One region of the Arthrobacter sp. TJ-265 genome, then DNA from elsewhere that is predicted to be linked to it. Evidence: riboswitches for the same ligand, from Rfam matches in the RefSeq annotation. Region 1 holds a riboswitch; each other region holds the start of a gene.
The links. Region 1 has a riboswitch for S-adenosylmethionine ahead of AC4D2E_RS06000 (ABC transporter substrate-binding protein). Riboswitches for the same ligand answer to the same signal wherever they lie in the genome.

Region 1 (4,204 bases):
CGGCAGGGCCACGACGACGGCGGCCGCAGCGAGCGCCGCCGTCGCGCCGATCTGCTGCCCGATGGCTTCCGTGACGGGCAGGCGCAACCGGTAGGACTGTCCGAGGTCCCCCTGGAGGAGGTTCCCGAGGTAGCTGCCGTACTGGACGATGAAGGGCTGGTCGAGCAGGTAGTCGGCACGGACCTGCGCGAGCGTCTCGGCGGTGGGCCGTGCATCGGGTCCTCCGAGGATCAGCAGCGCCGTGTCGCCCGGGATCAGGTAGACCGCGAGGAACGTCAGCGTCGCGGCTCCCCAGAGGACACCGATCCCGACGGCGAGCCGCGTGAGGACGCGCCGGAGCACGGCCATCTACTCGGCCTTCCAGGCGTACGTGAGGACCGGCACCGGGTGGGAGGTGTCCACGGCGACGTCGTGCAGGGTGTTCGCGTAGGCGAACTGGCTCGGATTCTCGTAGAGCGGCACGCCGGGCACGATCTCGAGCAGCCGGTGCTGCGCCTTCGAGTACGCCTCCTCGGCGGCGGGTCCGTCATCGGCCTCACGGGCCGCGGAGAGCAGCGCGTCGAGCTGCGGGTCGTTCACGTACGAGGAGTTCTGACCGATCCGCTCACCTGTGATCTCGGAGGAGTGGTAGCGGATGAACAGGACGTCGGTGGTGTTGGTGTGCCACACCCCGGCCAGGGCGTCGTAGTCGCCGGCGTAGCGGAGTTCGGTGAGCTGCGCCTGGGGGAGCTGGATGATCTGGAGGTCGAAGCCGACCTTCCGCGCCTCACCCTGGAGCTGCACGAGCAGCGGGCTCGGCGTGGAACTCTCCACCGTGGGCACCTCGACCGTGAGCCGCTTCCCGTCCCGCGTGCGGAAGCCCTCGTCGTCCCGCCCGGTCCAGCCGGCGTCGTCGAGCAGCTGGTTCGCCCGCTCGGGGTCGTGGGTCAGCACGCCCTCCACGGACGGGTCGTAGTACTTGCTCTCCTTCGACAGGAAGCCGTCGATCGGGGTGTAGGTGCCGAAGCCGAGGCTCTCCGTGACGGCTCCCGTGTCCACGGCGGCGGCGAACGCCTGGCGGACCGCGAGGTCGTCGAACGGCGCCCGGTCGAGGTTGAAGCTCAGCACGTAGGGGCTGCCGGTGCGGGGCAGGTTCTCGTAGGTGAAGTCCGGGTCCGCCTGGACCGCGGCGGCGTTCTGCGGCGCGAGGTTCTCGGTCAGGTCGTACTGCCCCGAGACGAGGGACTGGTGGCGGATGACGGGTTCGCTGACGAGGGTGACCTCCACACCGTCGAGGTGCGCTTCGCCGTCACCGTCCAGCCATTCCGGCGCCCAGTCGTAGCCGTCCCGTTTGGTGTAGCTGATGCTCTGGCCAGGCTTGTAGTCGGCGACGGTGAAGGGACCGGTGCCGATCGGCTCCTGGCACAGCGTCTCGGGGGACTCGGAGATGGCCTTGCCCGAGTTCATGCCGAGCCAGGACTGCGCGAGCGTGTAGAGGAACGGCGTGTAGGGGTACGCGAGGTGCGCTTCGAAGGTGTACTCGTCGATCACGGTGCCGTCCACGTACGGGGCGATGTACGCGGCGGCGAGGGGCGACTTCGTGGCGGGGTCCCTCATGTGCTCGAAGTTCTGCCCGAGGACCTCCGCGTTCCAGGGGGAGCCGTCGCTGAAGGTGACGCCCTGCTTCAGGCGGAACGTGTACGTCTTGCCGTCCTCCGAGACCTCCCAGGACTCCGCGAGGTACGGCGCGATCTCCCCGTTCTCGTCGAGGGTCACCACGTTGTCGTAGATCAGGCGCCCCAGGAACTGTTGCTGCGTCGCCGAGATGCCGTGCCCGTCGAGGCACCCCGGCTCGGCCGAGATGGACACGTCGAGGACGCCGCCGGCCACCGGCTCGCCGTCGGTGACGGCGGACGGGCTCGCCGGCCCGGCGCAACCGGTCAGGAGGGCGAGGAGGCCGACGGCGGACAGGGCGGTGACATGTCCGAAGTAGTTTCGATTTCGGGCAGGACAAAGTACGGATGCATTCATGGAGAATTCCTCGGAAAGGCGTTCCGGCGCAACGCACAGCGCATTACGCAGGGAATGGGAAGAAAAGGGGAAGACGCGCAGAAGGCGCCGGGATCCTGCTAGGGGAAGGCGGTACAGCTCATGATGAGTGCCTTTCGAAGTGCTCTTGCCCGCGCCGGACCGGCACTGAGTGCCAAGGCGAAGGCCGCTTCGTCATCCGAACCACCCACGAACATGGGGTTGGTGCGCGGCCTAGTCGGAGCTTGGCGACCGCGTCTCTTGAAGCTGCAATTACTATAAGCATGCCCCTCGATCGATTCGGTCAACAAGAAGTTATGTGACTACGACTATGCGCGGGCCCGGCCGCGCCCGGGGATAAGGCCGGGTATCACGATCGGAAGCGTCGGCCCGCCGGCAGATGTCGCCGCGTGCTGCGGGCACCGGTCCCTGGGGCCCGTGCCGCGCGCAGCGCGTAGAGGATGGTCAGGAGATCGATGCCCTCCTGGCCGAACGCGCCGGCCAGTGGGGGGACGAGTCCCCGGGCGGCGCCCGTCATCAACACGAGGCTCAGGGCGATGCCGATGCCGATGCTCTGCAGCGCTATGCGCAGGGTCCGCTTGCCGATGATCACGGCCTCTGTGACTTTCGCGAGGTCGTCGACGGTGATGATCACCTCCGCCGATCCCGGCGCCCCACGTAGACGGCGGTTTCCCCCGGTGCCAGGGGAGTGTCCGGGACGCGCCCGACGATGCCTTCCACGAAGCGGCGTTTGCCGACGGCGATCGCGGTCCCCGCGACCTCGGCGCGAGGACCTCGTCCTCGGTGAGGGGTCCCGCCGTCGGGGCGAGGACGATCCCACCCACCAGTAGGAATAGGACGTCGCGATGATCTGCGCGGCGGCCGATGTGCATGCGCGTCATCCTGGGCCGCGCCACGGAGGGCATGCAGGGCCGCTGTGCCCCATCGGCTGGCGTGTCAGGCGTCGCGTGAGGTGGTCAGGTGGGTCCCGAGGAGACGGTCAGGTTGTTGTAGACGGCGCGGACGGCCGGGTCGCACCAGCAGGCGAAGCCTGCGCGTGACTTGTCTTCGCGGCGCACGGCGATTCCGGAAAGCACCACGATGCCCGCCGTCACGGTGATGTCCAGAACGCGCAGTCGGCCGCGCGGCGCAGCAGATCCTCGAGTGATGCGGGACTACTTGCCCCGCGTCCTCCTACATCCTCGACGAGGTGGTTGTCGACCGACGTCGTCATCCGTCCACTGTGCGCCGGGCACCGGTTCCCGTGCAGGGTCCAAGGTCCTTCCCCGGCCGTCCCGGCCCGCAGGTCCGGGCGGAGGACGACGCCGGATGGGACTTTAGGCCCTAGTAGTCGGTTGATGACTCGCGTGTGATGTTCGTGCAAAGCGAGACACCGATCCGAGAGGTTCGCACAGTGACCAACATCAGTTCAATTTGGACGAGGATCGATCCTGGAGTGCAGCAGTGGGTTCTCGCGAACCCGGGATGCCTGGTCCTGCCGCGCACTCTGGTGAATCGGGTGGAAGCAAGCATCGGCGAGAGCCTGCACGCGGACGACCACGGGGAGTACTGGTTCTCCGGCGAGGAGCTCGTGTTCCTGAAGGCGCGTCGTCGGGCACAGGAACTCGGCGGGTACAGCGCGGATGGGCAGGGCAGCATCCGATGGGACGACCACGCAGAGATGCTGGACCGGTGAGGCGGCGTCCAATCGCGGCCGGCGGTGTGACCCGGGGATCGGCGAGGACCGCCTACCGTCGGGGAGGGACCACTGCCCTCGGTGCCGAGTCCGAGGAGACGATGCGGCGGCGCGCGATGGCGATGCACCCCTCGGCCTCCAACCGGAAGCTCAAGATCCTCGTCAGCGCCGACGCCGAAGCGCACATCGTGCAGATCCTCGTGCACGGCTGCGTGTCTGCGGTCAATCTGCACGCCCTCGACCTCGTGGTGAGACGGGCAGCCACCCTGTCACCGGGAACGAACGTCGTTCTCGACCTGAGCGAAGCGCAGGCCTGGGACTCGGTGCGGACCGATCTTCGCTCCGAGTCGATCACCGCGCGTCTGACCGCGCAGGGGACCGCACCCGCGCCCTTCCCTCTGGGGGTCATACCGCCCGCACCCTAGGGTGCGGGGCAACGGACAGGTGCACCCTGGGTTCAACGGCGAGCGCGGGGTGCACCGAGGTGGGCCCCGCGCTCGC
Region 2 (4,204 bases), on a different contig from region 1:
GGTCGCCTGGCACGCAGAAGGCGACGCCCACAATGGGACGTCGCCTTCACATCGCGGACCTGGACTACAGTGCTGCTTCGATGGCCTCCGCCACCGGCGTCTCACCGCTGTTGAACTGGATGGTCTTGTCCACTGTGCCGAGGTTGCCAAGCACGACTGCGGCCACGAGCGCGACGTCCTCGCGGGCCACCGAGTCCTGCTGCGGCTCGGCAGACACCTCGATCATGCCGGTTCCCGGATCGGTCGTGAGAACTCCGGGCTGGAGGATGGTCCAGGCCAGTTCCGAGTTGCGCAGGTGCTCATCAGCCGCAGCCTTCGATTCGGCATAGTGGAAAAAGCCGTTGTCCTCGGGGACTCCGTGGTCCTTGCGTGCCCCGAGGTAGGACACCATGACATAACGGCCCACCGACGCTTCCTGGGCAGCGTCCATCGAACGAATCGCCGCGTCACGATCCACGGCATACGTTGCCTCAGGGCTCGCGCCACCTGCACCGGCAGACCAGACGACGGCGTCGTGGCCACGGAAGACTTCAGTCATCTGCGCCACCGACAACTCGGAGACGTCAGCGACCACGGGGGTCGCGCCCGCCTGCTCGACATCGCCGGCATGGTCCTGGTTGCGGAAGATCGAACTGACCTGGTGACCCTGGCTCGTGAGGATCTTCGTGAGGTGCAGGGCTACTTTTCCGTGCCCACCGATGATGGCTACGCGTGACATGGGAACTCCTTCTGTCGAATGACTGATCGTCGGATACCTTGTCTTCGACGCTAGTCCCCGCACCTCGGGCTGGCCACCTTCCTGCGGGTGTTCCGCCGCCAGCGCAGGCCTATTCCCCAGGACCGCCGCCAATGCTCAGGACACCTCGGGACCCTGCTGACACGTCCGACCGGACGGGCCGGACTGCCGGTGCGGGACCCAGCGAGGCGTCAATAGCCGACGCGAAAGCGGCGAACCCGACCGACACCTTGGCACCACACCCGCGGAGGCGTCAGCGACCGATCAACCGATGCGTCAGGGGCGGATCGTCTGGAGTCGGTACCGCGCACCGCGATGCTCCTCGGGCAGACGATCGCCCTTCCCGAACAGCTTCTGCCGCAATGTCCCTTCCGTGTACTCCGTCGGATACGCACCACGCTTCTGCAGCTCCGGCACGACGAACTCGATGATGTCCTCGAAAGTCCCCGGGGTGATTGCATAGGCGAGGTTGAAGCCGTCGACGTCGGTCTCCTCGACCCACGCCTGGAGTTCATTGGCGACCTGCACACCCGAGCCGACGATGCGCGGACCGAGCCCACCGATCCCCGCCGACTCGGCGATGTCCCGCACGGTCCACGGCGAGCCGTCGTCGTTCACCTTCTGGAAGTTGGCCACGGCGGACTGGATGGCGTTGGACTTGACGTTGCCGAGCGGCTCGTCCGGGTCGTAGACGGAGAGATCCACGCCCAACCACCCCGAGACGAGCACGAGGGCTCCCTCGTAGCTGACGTACTGCTGGTAGTCGGCGTGCTTGGCCTGGGCCTTCTCCTCCGTCTCGTCCGTGATGACGGTGAGCAGCGTATAGATCCGCACCGAGTAGCGGTCACGACCCTCGGCTTCGACGGCATCCCGGATCTTCCTCGCCACGTCCTTCAGCCGCTCCTTCGTGGGTGCAGCGACGAACACCGCTTCCGCGTTGCCGGCCGCGAAGGCGATGCCACGGGAGGACGCGCCGGCCTGGAAGATGACCGGCGTCCGCTGCGGTGACGGCTCGCTGAGATGGATCCCCGGCACCTTGAAGTACTTGCCGTCATGGTCGATGTCGTGGACCTTGGCCGGATCCGTGAAGACGCCCGTCTCGCGGTCGCGGACCACGGCGTCGTCCTCCCAGGACCCCTCGAGCAGCTTGTAGAGGACCTCGAGGTACTCATCCGCGTGGTCGTAACGCGCATCGTGCTCGAGCTGGTCCTCCTGGCCCATGTTGCGTGCGGCAGAAGGAAGATACCCGGTCACCACGTTCCAGCCGACCCGCCCCTTGGTGAGATGGTCCAGCGTGGAGAGCCGGCGCGCGAAGGGATAGGGGTGCTCGTAGGCGGTGCCTGCCGTGACGCCGAACCCGAGGTGCTCGGTGACGAGCGCCATCGCGGAGACGAGCAGGAACGGGTCGTTGACCGGCGTCTGCGTCCCCTGCCGCAGGGTGGCCTCGTTGGACCCGCCGTAGACGTCGTACGTGCCGAGGACATCGGCGATGAAGACGCCGTCGAACAAGCCCTTCTCGAGGGTCTTCGCCAGATCGGCCCAGTAGCTCAGGTCCTTGTAGCGCCACGACTGGTCGTCGGGGTGGCGCCACAGCCCCGGCGACTGATGACCTACGCAGTTCATGTCGAAAGCGTTGAAGCGGATACGGCGCGGTGATGTGGGCATGAAGATTCCTCATGTCGGGGCACTGCCGTGGCGGAAGCGCCATACTTGCCCGCACTGCCTGTGCCGGCCGAATCCTCACCTGGGGCACCCCACTACAGCGAGAGGGTTGCCGTCCAACGAACCAGGGTTTTGCGTTGGAGCTCTTGATTCTGCTCACGAGCGTAAGTGGGCCGAGACGCCGCCGTCCACCCGCCGTCGTCACCGCGCGTCACGCGTCCAGCCTCCCCGATGCCCGGCCAGCACCTGCCGCACCGCGAATATCCCCTGTCCGGCGAATGCCCGACGGCGGTAGTGCGCACTGAGCGAAGAGAACAACAGGAAGCGCAAAGAAACCATTGCAAATAGTTCTTTGCAATGGCACACTGATGTCATGGATGAAGCCAACGGCAGTGGAAGACAGCCCGCCAACGACGGCGACCGCGTCGTCGACGGGGCAGCACTCAAGGCCCTCGCTCACCCCCTCAGGATCCAGCTGCTCGAGGTCCTGTCCAGCTACGGGCCGCAGACCGCGAGCAGCATCGGCAAACGCATCGGCGAGTCGAGTGGGGCTACGAGCTACCACCTGAGGCAGCTGGCGCGTTACGGGCTCGTCCGGGAGGTGGCGGATCGCGGGTCCGCCCGTGAGCGGTGGTGGGAACGGCCCCGGGGGTCCCTGACCCTCAGCACTCCCGAACTCGAGCAGGACCCCACCACACGGGAAGCCGCGCGGCAGGTGAACCGCCAGTTCGAACGCGGCCGGTCCGAGGCACTCGCCACCTTCATGGCCAGTGGCTCCGAGTCCGTCCCACCCGAATGGGCGGACGCAGCCGTGATCGCAACGATGAACGCCCACCTGACGGCGGACCAACTCGCCGCCCTCGCCCTCGACATGAGCGAGATCCTTCGCGAGAAGCTCGACGCCTACCGCTCCGAGCCGGGCACCCCGGCAACCCGCCCCGTCCAGATCCACTTCAACGCCTTCCCCCTCATCGACCTGCAGGAGTCGTCATGACCAGCACAGCCCTTCACGCCGGCTACCCGGCGCTCGCCGGCCCACCCCGGGGAGGTCTCGCGTCCCGGACGCTCATCCGCCTGGGCACCGCCTTCATCGCAGCAGGATCGTCTCTGGCCTCCGCGGACGGTACCAACGGGGAGCTCTTCCACCGCCACCTCGAGCGCAGGTCCGACCTGCAAGCCCTCGCCCACAGCGGCATCCATCTCCTCTAGCCGCGCTGCGGGTATCGTCCTCCGGGACGACCACCCTCGTCGGACCGCACCACGGTGATAACGGCCTTCCGGGCAGGCGGTAACTGCCTCCTCCAAACGCACTTCGGCGACCACCGAAGACAGGACGCACCCCGGCGCCCGCAGGCCGGACACACCGCTCCAACCACCACAGGCCGGACGCACCGCGACAACCACCGCAGGTAGGACCCGTCCGGCGCCTCCCGCGGGTCAGACGCATCGCGACGACCACCGCAGGTAGGACCCGCCCCGGTGCCTCCCGCAGGCCGGACACACCGCGCCGATCACCGCAGGTAGGACCCGCCCCGGCGCCTCCCGCGGGTCAGACGCATAGCGACAACCACCGCAGGTAGGACGCACCCCGACAACTCCCGCAGTAGGACGCACCCCGGCGCCTCCCGCCGGCCGGACACACCGCGCCGACTACCGCAGGTAGGACGCCCCGTTGACGTCCACCACGGTGCCGCTGACCCAGAGCGGAGCATCGATTGCGAGCCAGGCGACCGTCTGCGCCACCTCTTCCGGCGTCGCGACACGGTTGAACGGACTCTGTGCGCGCACCGCGTCACCACCCGGACC
Region 3 (4,204 bases), 1.2 Mb from region 1:
CGATGACCGACGCCGTCGTGCCCTGCTCCACGTGCAGGTCGATCCCCCGCAGCACGTGGTTGGAGCCGAAGGACAGGTGCAGGTTCCTGCCCGTCAGGGTCCCTGATTCTTGTGTCTTCACGCCTTCGCTCCTTCGCCGATCCTTGCGGCCAGTTCATCCGGTTCGGGCTTCTGCTTCCTGCCCACGCGCAGCCGGTTGTCGATGAAGTTGACCAGGTGCGTGAGCGGGATGGTCAGGCACAGGTAGAGCACGCCGGCAGCGATGAGCGGTGACAGGTTGCCGGTGTTGCTCGCGGCGTCGTTGCCCACCCGGAAGAGTTCGCGCTCACTGGCCACGAGGCCGATGAAGTAGATGAGCGAGGACTCCTTGATGAGCGAGATGAACTGGTTCACCAGGGCCGGCAGCACGCGCCGCACGCCCTGGGGGATCACGACGAGCTGCATCGACGAGCTGTAGCTGAAGCCGAGGGCACGCGACGCCTCCAGCTGTCCCTTCTCCACGCTCTGGATGCCGGAGCGGAAGATCTCACCGATGTAGGCCGAGGCGATCAGCGAGAGGGCGAGGATGCCCAGCGGGTACGGGCTCGTGCTGCCCGTGATCTCCCGGAGGATCGGGCCGAGCCCGAGGCCGATGAGCAGGATGATCACGACGGCGGGTAGCCCGCGGAAGATGTCCGTGTAGACGCGGGCGATCCACCGCAGCACGCGGTTGCGTGAGATCCCCATGACGGCGAGGATCATCCCGACGATCGTCCCGATGATCCCCGACGCCAGGGCGAGCATGATGGTGTTCGGCAGGCCGACGGTCAGGAGGTCCGGCAGGACAGCCGCCATCGCCTCCCAGTCGAAGAACGTCTTCCCGAGCTGTTCGAGGGCATCCATGCAGGGACCGCTACTTTACTTCCACGGCTTTGCTGCCGGGCTTCCAGTCGGAGGGCATCTCGCGGTCCGGGTACCACTCCTCGGTGAGCTCGGTCCACGTGCCGTCGGCGACGACGGCGTCGAGGCCCGCATTGAGGGCGTCGATGAGCGGCTGGTTGTCGCTGTTCACGGCGTACGCGGTGAAGTTCTCGGTGTTGATGATGGTCTCGGCGATCGTCGTGTCGTCGCCCTCCTTCACCTGACCGGTGGCCTGCTGCGACGGGGCCACCCAGGCGTCCACCTGCCCGTTCTTCACGTTCGCGTAGACGGTGTTGTAGTCGGGGAAGCGCACCGGCTCGAGACCGAGGGTGTTGGAGACGTAGTCGTCCTGGACGGTGCCCTGGACCACGCCGATGCGGGTGCTCTCCGAGAGCGAGTCGAAGCCTGTGACCGAGGAGCCGTTCTTCGTGACGACGGCCATGTAGCCGAAGTCGTAGCCGTTGGTGAAGCCCACGTTCTCGCGGCGCTCCGCGGTGGTGGAGATCGAGGAGGATCCGACGTCGAACTGCTTGTTCTGCACCTGGGCGAGGAGCGCGGAGAAGTCCGTGGACGCGAACTCGACCTCCAGGCCCAGCTTGTCGCCGATGGCGCGCAGCAGCTCGTTGTCGTAGCCGGTGAAGACGCCGTCCTCGAGGAAGATGTTCGGCGGGGCGTCCGAGAGCGTGCCGACGCGCAGCGTGCCGTCGGTGACGAGGCCGAGCTCGGCCGTGTCGATCTCGTCGATCGGCGTCGTGGTCTCGGTCGTGTACTGGTCGAGCGACTGCTGGTCGCTGCCGGCCAGGGCGTCCGTGGTCTCGGTGGGCTCGCTGCTGCCGCTGCCGCAGGAGACGGTCAAGGCGAGGAAGGGGACGGCGAATGCCGCCAGGACCTTGCGGGAGATGTTCATGATGTCCTTCGAGGTGCCGGCCCGGATGGAGGCGCGGGGAACGGGGATGGTGCGGGGGACGCCGGGTCACGGCGAGGAGGGGACAGGCTGCTGGGTGACACGCTCACTGTTCTGGGATGTGCGCGGGTGCGGGTGCCGTCACGGAGGAATGGTCCGGGACAGGCCGCACGACGCCGTACTTGCCAACCGGGGGACTTGTCCCGGCGGCCGAATCTTCACCTGGAGCACCCCACTACGGGAGAGGGTTGCTGTCCAGCCGGCCAGGGCCGAGGGCTGGAACTCTTGATTGCAGGCAAAACGCTAGGGCAGCACGAAGCACCGGGTCAAAACGAGAGGGCCGAAAACCGACGCTTGACGTAGCAGAAGGGCCTTCAGGGGCCGTTTTGTGGCGGAGATTACACGAAGCGGTCCACGAGGTCGGTGAGTTCGGCGGTCAGCGCGCTCGAGGTGCGGAGGTCCTGGCCGTCCAGCGAGAGCACCGGCGCGAGGAGCCGGATACTCGAGATCAGCCACACGGCGTCGGCCTCGAGCAGGTGGTGCGGTTCCAGCGGTCCGTAGCCGAGCTCCCACCCCTGGTCCTTCGCCGCGGCGAACAGCGCGCTCTGTGAGGTCCCAGCGAGGATCCCGCTCTCGAGCTGCGGCGTGAGGAGGGTCTTCCGGCCGTCGCGGTCGTAGGCGAGGAGGACGGTCGACGTCGGGCCTTCCAGCACCTTGCCGTCGGAGGAGGTGAAGATGACGTCGTCCGCCCCGTGCGCCTTCGCGTAGCGGACGGCGGCCATGTTGACGGCGTAGGAGAGGGTCTTCGCCCCCAGGAGCAGCCAGGGCGCGCGCTGGGCGACGGTGCTGTCGTACCCGCGCTCGAGGAAGAGGACCTTCAGGCCCGTCTCGCGCTGCCGGAGGGTGGCCTCGGGCACGCGGGAAACCTGCACCCAGGCCGTGGCCCGCCCGGCACCCTCGACGCCGCGCGTGGCGACCAGCTTCACGACGGCGTGTCCCTGGTCCGGTTCCGCTGCCGCGAACTCGCGCAGGCCGGTGCGGATCGCGCGGCTCCACGCCTCGGCGTCGGGCACGGTCAGATCCAGGGCGTCAGCCGACGCCGCGAGGCGCGCCAGGTGCGCCTGCTCCTTGCGGGGGGCTCCGTCGACGGCGAGCAGGGATTCGAAGAGGCCGTCCCCGCGGGTGGCGCCGAGGTCGGTGGCCATCAGCTGCGGCTGGGACGCGTCGGCCACCCTGCCGTCGTCATGGGCCGGGTCCAGGAACACGAGAACAGTCATGGGCCACAGCGTAGCCGCCGGAACCCCGCGGCCTCAGGTGAGTCTGACCTTCCGGGTGAAGAGTTTCTGCAGCAGGATGAAGACGAGGAGCAGGGCGCCGATCACGATGCGCGTCCACCAGGAGCTCAGCGTGCCCTCGTAGGAGATGAACGTCTGGACGATACCGAGCACGAGCACCCCCGTGAGGGAGCCGAGCACGTACCCGTAGCCTCCCGTCAGCAGCGTCCCGCCCACCACGACCGCCGCGATGGCGTCGAGTTCCAGCCCGGTGGCCGCCAGGCTGTAGCCCGAGAGGCTGTAGAACGAGAAGAGGATCCCGGCGATCGAGGAGCACAGTCCGCTGATCCCGTACACGAGGACCTTGGTGCGCGGGACGGCGAGGCCCATGAGCAGCGCCGAGGACTCTCCGCCACCGATCGCGTACACGGTCCGCCCGAACCGCGTCTGATGCAGCACGTAGAACGCGACGGCGACCACGACGAGGGCGATCACGACGCCGGGGGAGACGAACAGCGTCCCCACCAGCGGGATCCTCGCCTGCGCCATGGAGGTGAAGAAGGGGTCGGTCACGGTGATGGAATCGACGCTGATGACGTAGCAGAGGCCCCGCGCCAGGAACAGGCCCGCAAGGGTGACGATGAAGGGCTGGATCTCGAAGACCTGGATCACGAGTCCCATGAGCAGGCCGAAGGTGGCACCGGTCAGGAGGACGAGGGCGATGACCGCGGCGGGGTTCCAGCCGGCCTGCAGGAGGGCGGCGGCGATCATCATGGACAGCGCGACGACGGAGCCGACGGAGAGGTCGATGCCCCCGGTGAGGATCACGAACGTCATGCCGACGGCGAGGACGATCAGGAACGTGTTGTCGATCAGGAGGTTGAGGAAGACCTGCCCGGACAGGAACCCCGGGTACATGACGGCGCCGGCGGCGAACATGGCGAGGAAGAGGCCCATCGTCGCGAGGGTGGGGGCGTACCGCGCCTTGCCCCGCAGCCGGGTCATGCGGGGGCGGTCGAGCGGTGCCGGGGTGCGGGTGAGCACGGACATCAGGCGGCCACCTTCGGTCGGGACGGCTCGGTCACGGGCCGCCGTCGTCGGCTGAGGAGGGTGCGCGCCCTGCTGG
Region 4 (4,204 bases), on a different contig from region 1:
GAAGTACAGGCGGTCCGTGTCCACCGCGGCTATGAAGAACTCCGACGTCGCCGCCCCCAGGACGTCCTCCAGGCTTCCGCGATCGCGCGCGGCGTCGTGGCTCATCAGCGCCTCGGTGAGGATCACGTAGCTGTTGGCGTCGAAGCGGTCCACGAGCTTGTCGGCCTGGTGGTCGAGGTAGCTCTCCACCCGGTAGCGGCCCCGGTCGGCGGGCAGGACGGCCCCGAGGGGCTGCTCGGCGTCCTGCTCCGCGCGACCGAAGCGTGCTTCCAGTTCCTGCTCCGCGCGGTAGGTGATGTGCGCGATCCGCCGCGCGATACCGAGGCCCGCCTCCGGATGCGGGCCGCCGTAGTAGTCGCCGCCGCGGTAGGCGGGGTCGAGCCGGATGGCCTGCAGCTGTGCCTGGGCGAACGCTATCTGTTCGGCCGAACTGGCGGCAGTGCAGGCGATGACGGCGCACCGCTCCACCCGCTGCGGGTACATGAGTGCCCATTCGAGGGCCCGGGCGCCGCCCATCGACCCGCCGAGCACGGAGTGCCAGCGCCGGATACCGAGCTGGTCGGCGAGCAGGCCCTCCGCGCGGACGGCGTCGCGGATGGTGACGAAGGGGAACCGCGCACCCCAGGGTTCGCCGTCGGGTGCCAGGCTGGCCGGCCCCGTCGAGCCGTAGCAGCCTCCCAGCATGTTGACGGCCACCACGAAGTAGCGGTCGGTGTCCACCGTGCGGCCGGGGCCCACGAGCGAGTCCCACCAGCCCTCCTCCTCCGAGGCGCCACGGGCCACGTGCGAGCTGCCGGTCAGGGCGTGCTGCACGAGGACGGCGTTGGAGCCGTCCCGGTCCAGCCGGCCCCAGGTCTCGAACGCCAGCTGGACGTCGGGCAGCTCACCCCCGGTCTCGAGGACCAGCGGCCCGATCGACGCGACACGGAGCAGCCCGTCCCCCTGGGGAGGTGCGTCGTCGGTCCATGCGGGCAGCGGAGCAGGAGGGTACGTGGTCACGAACGGTCAGGCTCCCTTGGCGGCGCGGAAGCCCGCATCCAGATCGGCGAGGATGTCGGTGATGTTCTCGACGCCGACGGACAGCCGCACCAGGCCAGGCCGGACGCCCGCGGTGAGCTGCGCCTCCGCCCCGAGCTGGCTGTGCGTCGTGGACGCGGGGTGGATGACCAGCGAGCGGACGTCGCCCACGTTCGCGACGTGCGAGAGCAGTTCGAGGCCGTCGACGAAGCGCTTCCCCGCCTCCAGCCCTCCGGCGATGTCGAAGCTCACGATCGCCCCCGTGCCGTTGGGTCCGTACTTCCTCCCGCGCTCGTACCACGGACTCGAGGAGAGCCCCGCGTAGGTGACGCGCTCGACGTCGTCGTGTCCCTCCAGCCACTCGGCGACCGCCTGCGCGTTCTGCACGTGGCGTTCCATGCGCAGGCTGAGGGTCTCCAGTCCCTGGGCGATCAGGAAGGCGTTGAACGGGGAGACGGCAGAGCCGAGATCGCGGAGCAGCTGGACGCGGGCCTTGAGGATGTAGGCGAGGTTGGCGCCCAGCGCACTGCCCACCCCGAGATCGCGGGCGTACACGAGCCCCTGATAGCTCTCGTCCGGCGTGTTGAAGCCCGGGAACCGTTCGGGGTCCTGCGCGAAGTCGAAGTTGCCCGAGTCCACGATGACCCCGGCGATGGCGTTGCCGTGCCCGCCTAGGTACTTGGTGGCCGAGTGCACCACGATGTCCGCTCCCCACTCGATGGGCCGGATCAGGTACGGCGTGGACAGCGTGTTGTCGACGATCAGCGGGATGCCGTGCTCGTGGGCGACGGCGCTGATGCCCTCGATGTCGAGGACGTCCTGCCGCGGATTGGAGACCACCTCGCCGAAGAAGAGCTTGGTGTTCGGCCGGAGTGCCGCGCGCCACTGCCCGAGGTCGTCCGGGTCCTCGACGAACGTGGTCTCGATCCCGAACTTCTTCAGCGTGTGCTTGAAGAGGTTGTAGGTGCCGCCGTAGAGGCTGGGGCTGGCCACGATGTGGTCCCCCGCCTCCGCGATGTTCAGCACGGCGAACGTCTCGGCGGCCTGGCCGGAGGCCAGCAGGAGCGCGCCGACGCCGCCTTCGAGGCTCGCGATGCGGGTCTCCACGACCTCTTGGGTCGGGTTGCCGATCCGCGTGTAGATGGGCTCGAGTTCGGTCAGGGCGAACCGGTTCGCGGCGCTCTCCGCGCTCGGGAAGACGAACGACGTCGTCTGGTAGATGGGGAGCGCACGCGCCCCTGTGGTGGCATCCGGCACCTGGCCGGCGTGGATCTGGCGTGTTTCAAAGGACCAATCGTCGGACATGGTGTTCCCTCTGATCAGGGGCTCCGCCTGTCCGATGCTCCGGCCGGTGGACGCCGCTCCGGGAGACCGGACCCCGCAGGAGCCCGCGCTTGAACGACGCCGATGGGCGCCGGACCTGGTCTTCACCCGGGGCACCCCACCGCGGTTGGAGGGTTGCCGGCCAGCAAGCCGGGGCTGTGTGCTGGCACTCATGACCTGCATTCATGTAAACCGATCCGGGCGGATCCGGCAACCGTGTGACCCTCCGTGAAGCCGCCCGAGGGTTCGCTCCCGGTACGCCCGACGTCGGCTCCCGACCGGCTCCCAGGACACGCTCCCGGGAGTAAGGCAAGCCTTAGTCGAGACCCAGATCACTTAGTGCCAAGATAGCCGCATGCGCCTGGACCATGTATCTTATGCCTGCGAACCCGATGGACTTGCCGCGACGGCCGATCGAATCTCGGCCAAGCTCGGCGTGGAGCCGGTGAAGGGTGGTGTGCACCCCCGCTTCGGCACCCGCAACATGATCTTCCCCCTGGTCAACGGCCAGTATTTGGAGGTCGTCGAGGTGCTGAACCACCCGGCGTCGGACAAGGCTCCGTTCGGCCAGGCCGTCCGCGCCCGCTCCGAGGCCGGCGGAGGCTGGATGGGCTGGTGCGTCGCCGTCGACGATCTGGCACCGTTCGAGGAGCGCCTCGGGCGCAGCGCGGTGCCCGGCAACCGGAAGTTCCCGGACGGCCAGGAGCTCACCTGGCAGCAGATCGGCATCAAGGGACTCATCGCGGACCCCCAGGTCCCCTACCTGCTCCGCTGGGACGACGGCACGGAGGACCTCCACCCCTCGAAGGCCCGCCCCGCCTCGGTGAAGCTGGACTGCCTCACCATCGCCGGCTCGTCCGAGCGGGTGACCGACTGGCTCGGGACGGACGTCGAGAGGACGCTCGACGGCGTGCAGGTCCAGTGGATCGCCCCCAACGGGACGCCCGGGGTCATGTCGGTGACGTTCGAGACCGACAGCGGTCGCGTCGAGATCTAGGCTCCGGTCACGTGCCGATCCCCAGGGCCGGCCCGAGCAGGGCGTAGCCGACGAAGCCCGTGATGTCGATGAGCGCGTGGGCGATCACGAGCGGCATGACCCGCCGTGTCCGCGTGTAGAACCAGGCGAACAGCAGGCCCATCAGCACGTTCCCGATGAACGGCCCGAACCCCTGGTAGAGGTGGTAGCTGCCCCGGATGAGGGCACTCGTGATGATGATTGCGGGGGTGGACCAGCCGAGGTCCCGCAGGCGGATGAACAGGTACCCGACCACGATGACCTCCTCGAGCACCGCGTGCCGGAGCGCGGACAGCACGAGTACCGGGATGGTCCACCAGTGGTCGTCGAGCGCGGCCGGCACGAGCGCCGTCGTGATGCCGAGCGCGCGGCCTCCCGCGTACACCCCGAGCGTTCCGACGGCGATGATCGCGGCGAGCCCCACCCCGAAACCGACGGTGCGCAGCGGCTGCTCGAAGGTGAGGCCCAGGCGCCGGACGGCCGAGACGCCGGGACCGCTGAGCAGGAACAGGACCAGGGCCACGGGCATCAGCGCGAAGAGGATGTCCAGGAGCTGGTAGGCGAGGTCGAAGTACTCGCGCTCGTTCAGCACCGGGTTCAGGGTGGTGGTCTGGCCCGCGAGGGGTCCCCGCGTGAGCTTGTCCGCGAGGCTCACGACGGCGTACACGCCGGACTGCCCCAGGGAGAGCCCGAAGACGATCAGCAGTTCTGCGGTGATCCGCCGCCTCGGGAGCGGATCCACGGAACCTCCCGCTGCGGACGGGACGGTGGAGGACGAGGACTCGGCAGTCATGACGCTATCCTGCCAGCGGGAAGGACGGCCTGTCCCCGGATCCCGTCGTCGTCGGT

Region 2: another riboswitch for S-adenosylmethionine. It lies ahead of AC4D2E_RS10850 (LLM class flavin-dependent oxidoreductase); the one in region 1 lies ahead of AC4D2E_RS06000 (ABC transporter substrate-binding protein).
Region 3: another riboswitch for S-adenosylmethionine. It lies ahead of AC4D2E_RS00100 (ABC transporter substrate-binding protein); the one in region 1 lies ahead of AC4D2E_RS06000 (ABC transporter substrate-binding protein).
Region 4: another riboswitch for S-adenosylmethionine. It lies ahead of AC4D2E_RS08795 (bifunctional o-acetylhomoserine/o-acetylserine sulfhydrylase); the one in region 1 lies ahead of AC4D2E_RS06000 (ABC transporter substrate-binding protein).

The regions. Positions count from the first base shown of each region.
Region 1 is NZ_JBZCND010000001.1:1,249,862-1,254,065, forward strand. Features, by position in the region: gene AC4D2E_RS05995 (ABC transporter permease) at 1-348, opposite strand, end outside; gene AC4D2E_RS06000 (ABC transporter substrate-binding protein) at 349-2,010, opposite strand; SAM riboswitch class IV at 2,147-2,274, opposite strand; gene AC4D2E_RS06005 (hypothetical protein) at 2,378-2,662, opposite strand; gene AC4D2E_RS06010 (BON domain-containing protein) at 2,985-3,122, opposite strand; gene AC4D2E_RS06015 (hypothetical protein) at 3,422-3,703, shown strand; gene AC4D2E_RS06020 (hypothetical protein) at 3,700-4,128, shown strand.
Region 2 is NZ_JBZCND010000002.1:496,725-500,928, forward strand. Features, by position in the region: gene AC4D2E_RS10845 (SDR family oxidoreductase) at 65-718, opposite strand; gene AC4D2E_RS10850 (LLM class flavin-dependent oxidoreductase) at 1,013-2,401, opposite strand; SAM riboswitch class IV at 2,438-2,550, opposite strand; gene AC4D2E_RS10855 (helix-turn-helix domain-containing protein) at 2,772-3,392, shown strand; gene AC4D2E_RS10860 (hypothetical protein) at 3,389-3,607, shown strand; gene AC4D2E_RS10865 (SDR family NAD(P)-dependent oxidoreductase) at 4,049-4,204, opposite strand, start outside.
Region 3 is NZ_JBZCND010000001.1:15,903-20,106, forward strand. Features, by position in the region: gene AC4D2E_RS00090 (amino acid ABC transporter ATP-binding protein) at 1-121, opposite strand, end outside; gene AC4D2E_RS00095 (amino acid ABC transporter permease) at 118-882, opposite strand; gene AC4D2E_RS00100 (ABC transporter substrate-binding protein) at 893-1,807, opposite strand; SAM riboswitch class IV at 1,978-2,095, opposite strand; gene AC4D2E_RS00105 (aminodeoxychorismate lyase) at 2,203-3,081, opposite strand; gene yjfF (galactofuranose ABC transporter, permease protein YjfF) at 3,115-4,128, opposite strand; gene AC4D2E_RS00115 (ABC transporter permease) at 4,128-4,204, opposite strand, start outside.
Region 4 is NZ_JBZCND010000002.1:15,930-20,133, forward strand. Features, by position in the region: gene metX (homoserine O-acetyltransferase MetX) at 1-999, opposite strand, end outside; gene AC4D2E_RS08795 (bifunctional o-acetylhomoserine/o-acetylserine sulfhydrylase) at 1,006-2,322, opposite strand; SAM riboswitch class IV at 2,403-2,518, opposite strand; gene AC4D2E_RS08800 (VOC family protein) at 2,696-3,337, shown strand; gene AC4D2E_RS08805 (CPBP family intramembrane glutamic endopeptidase) at 3,345-4,148, opposite strand.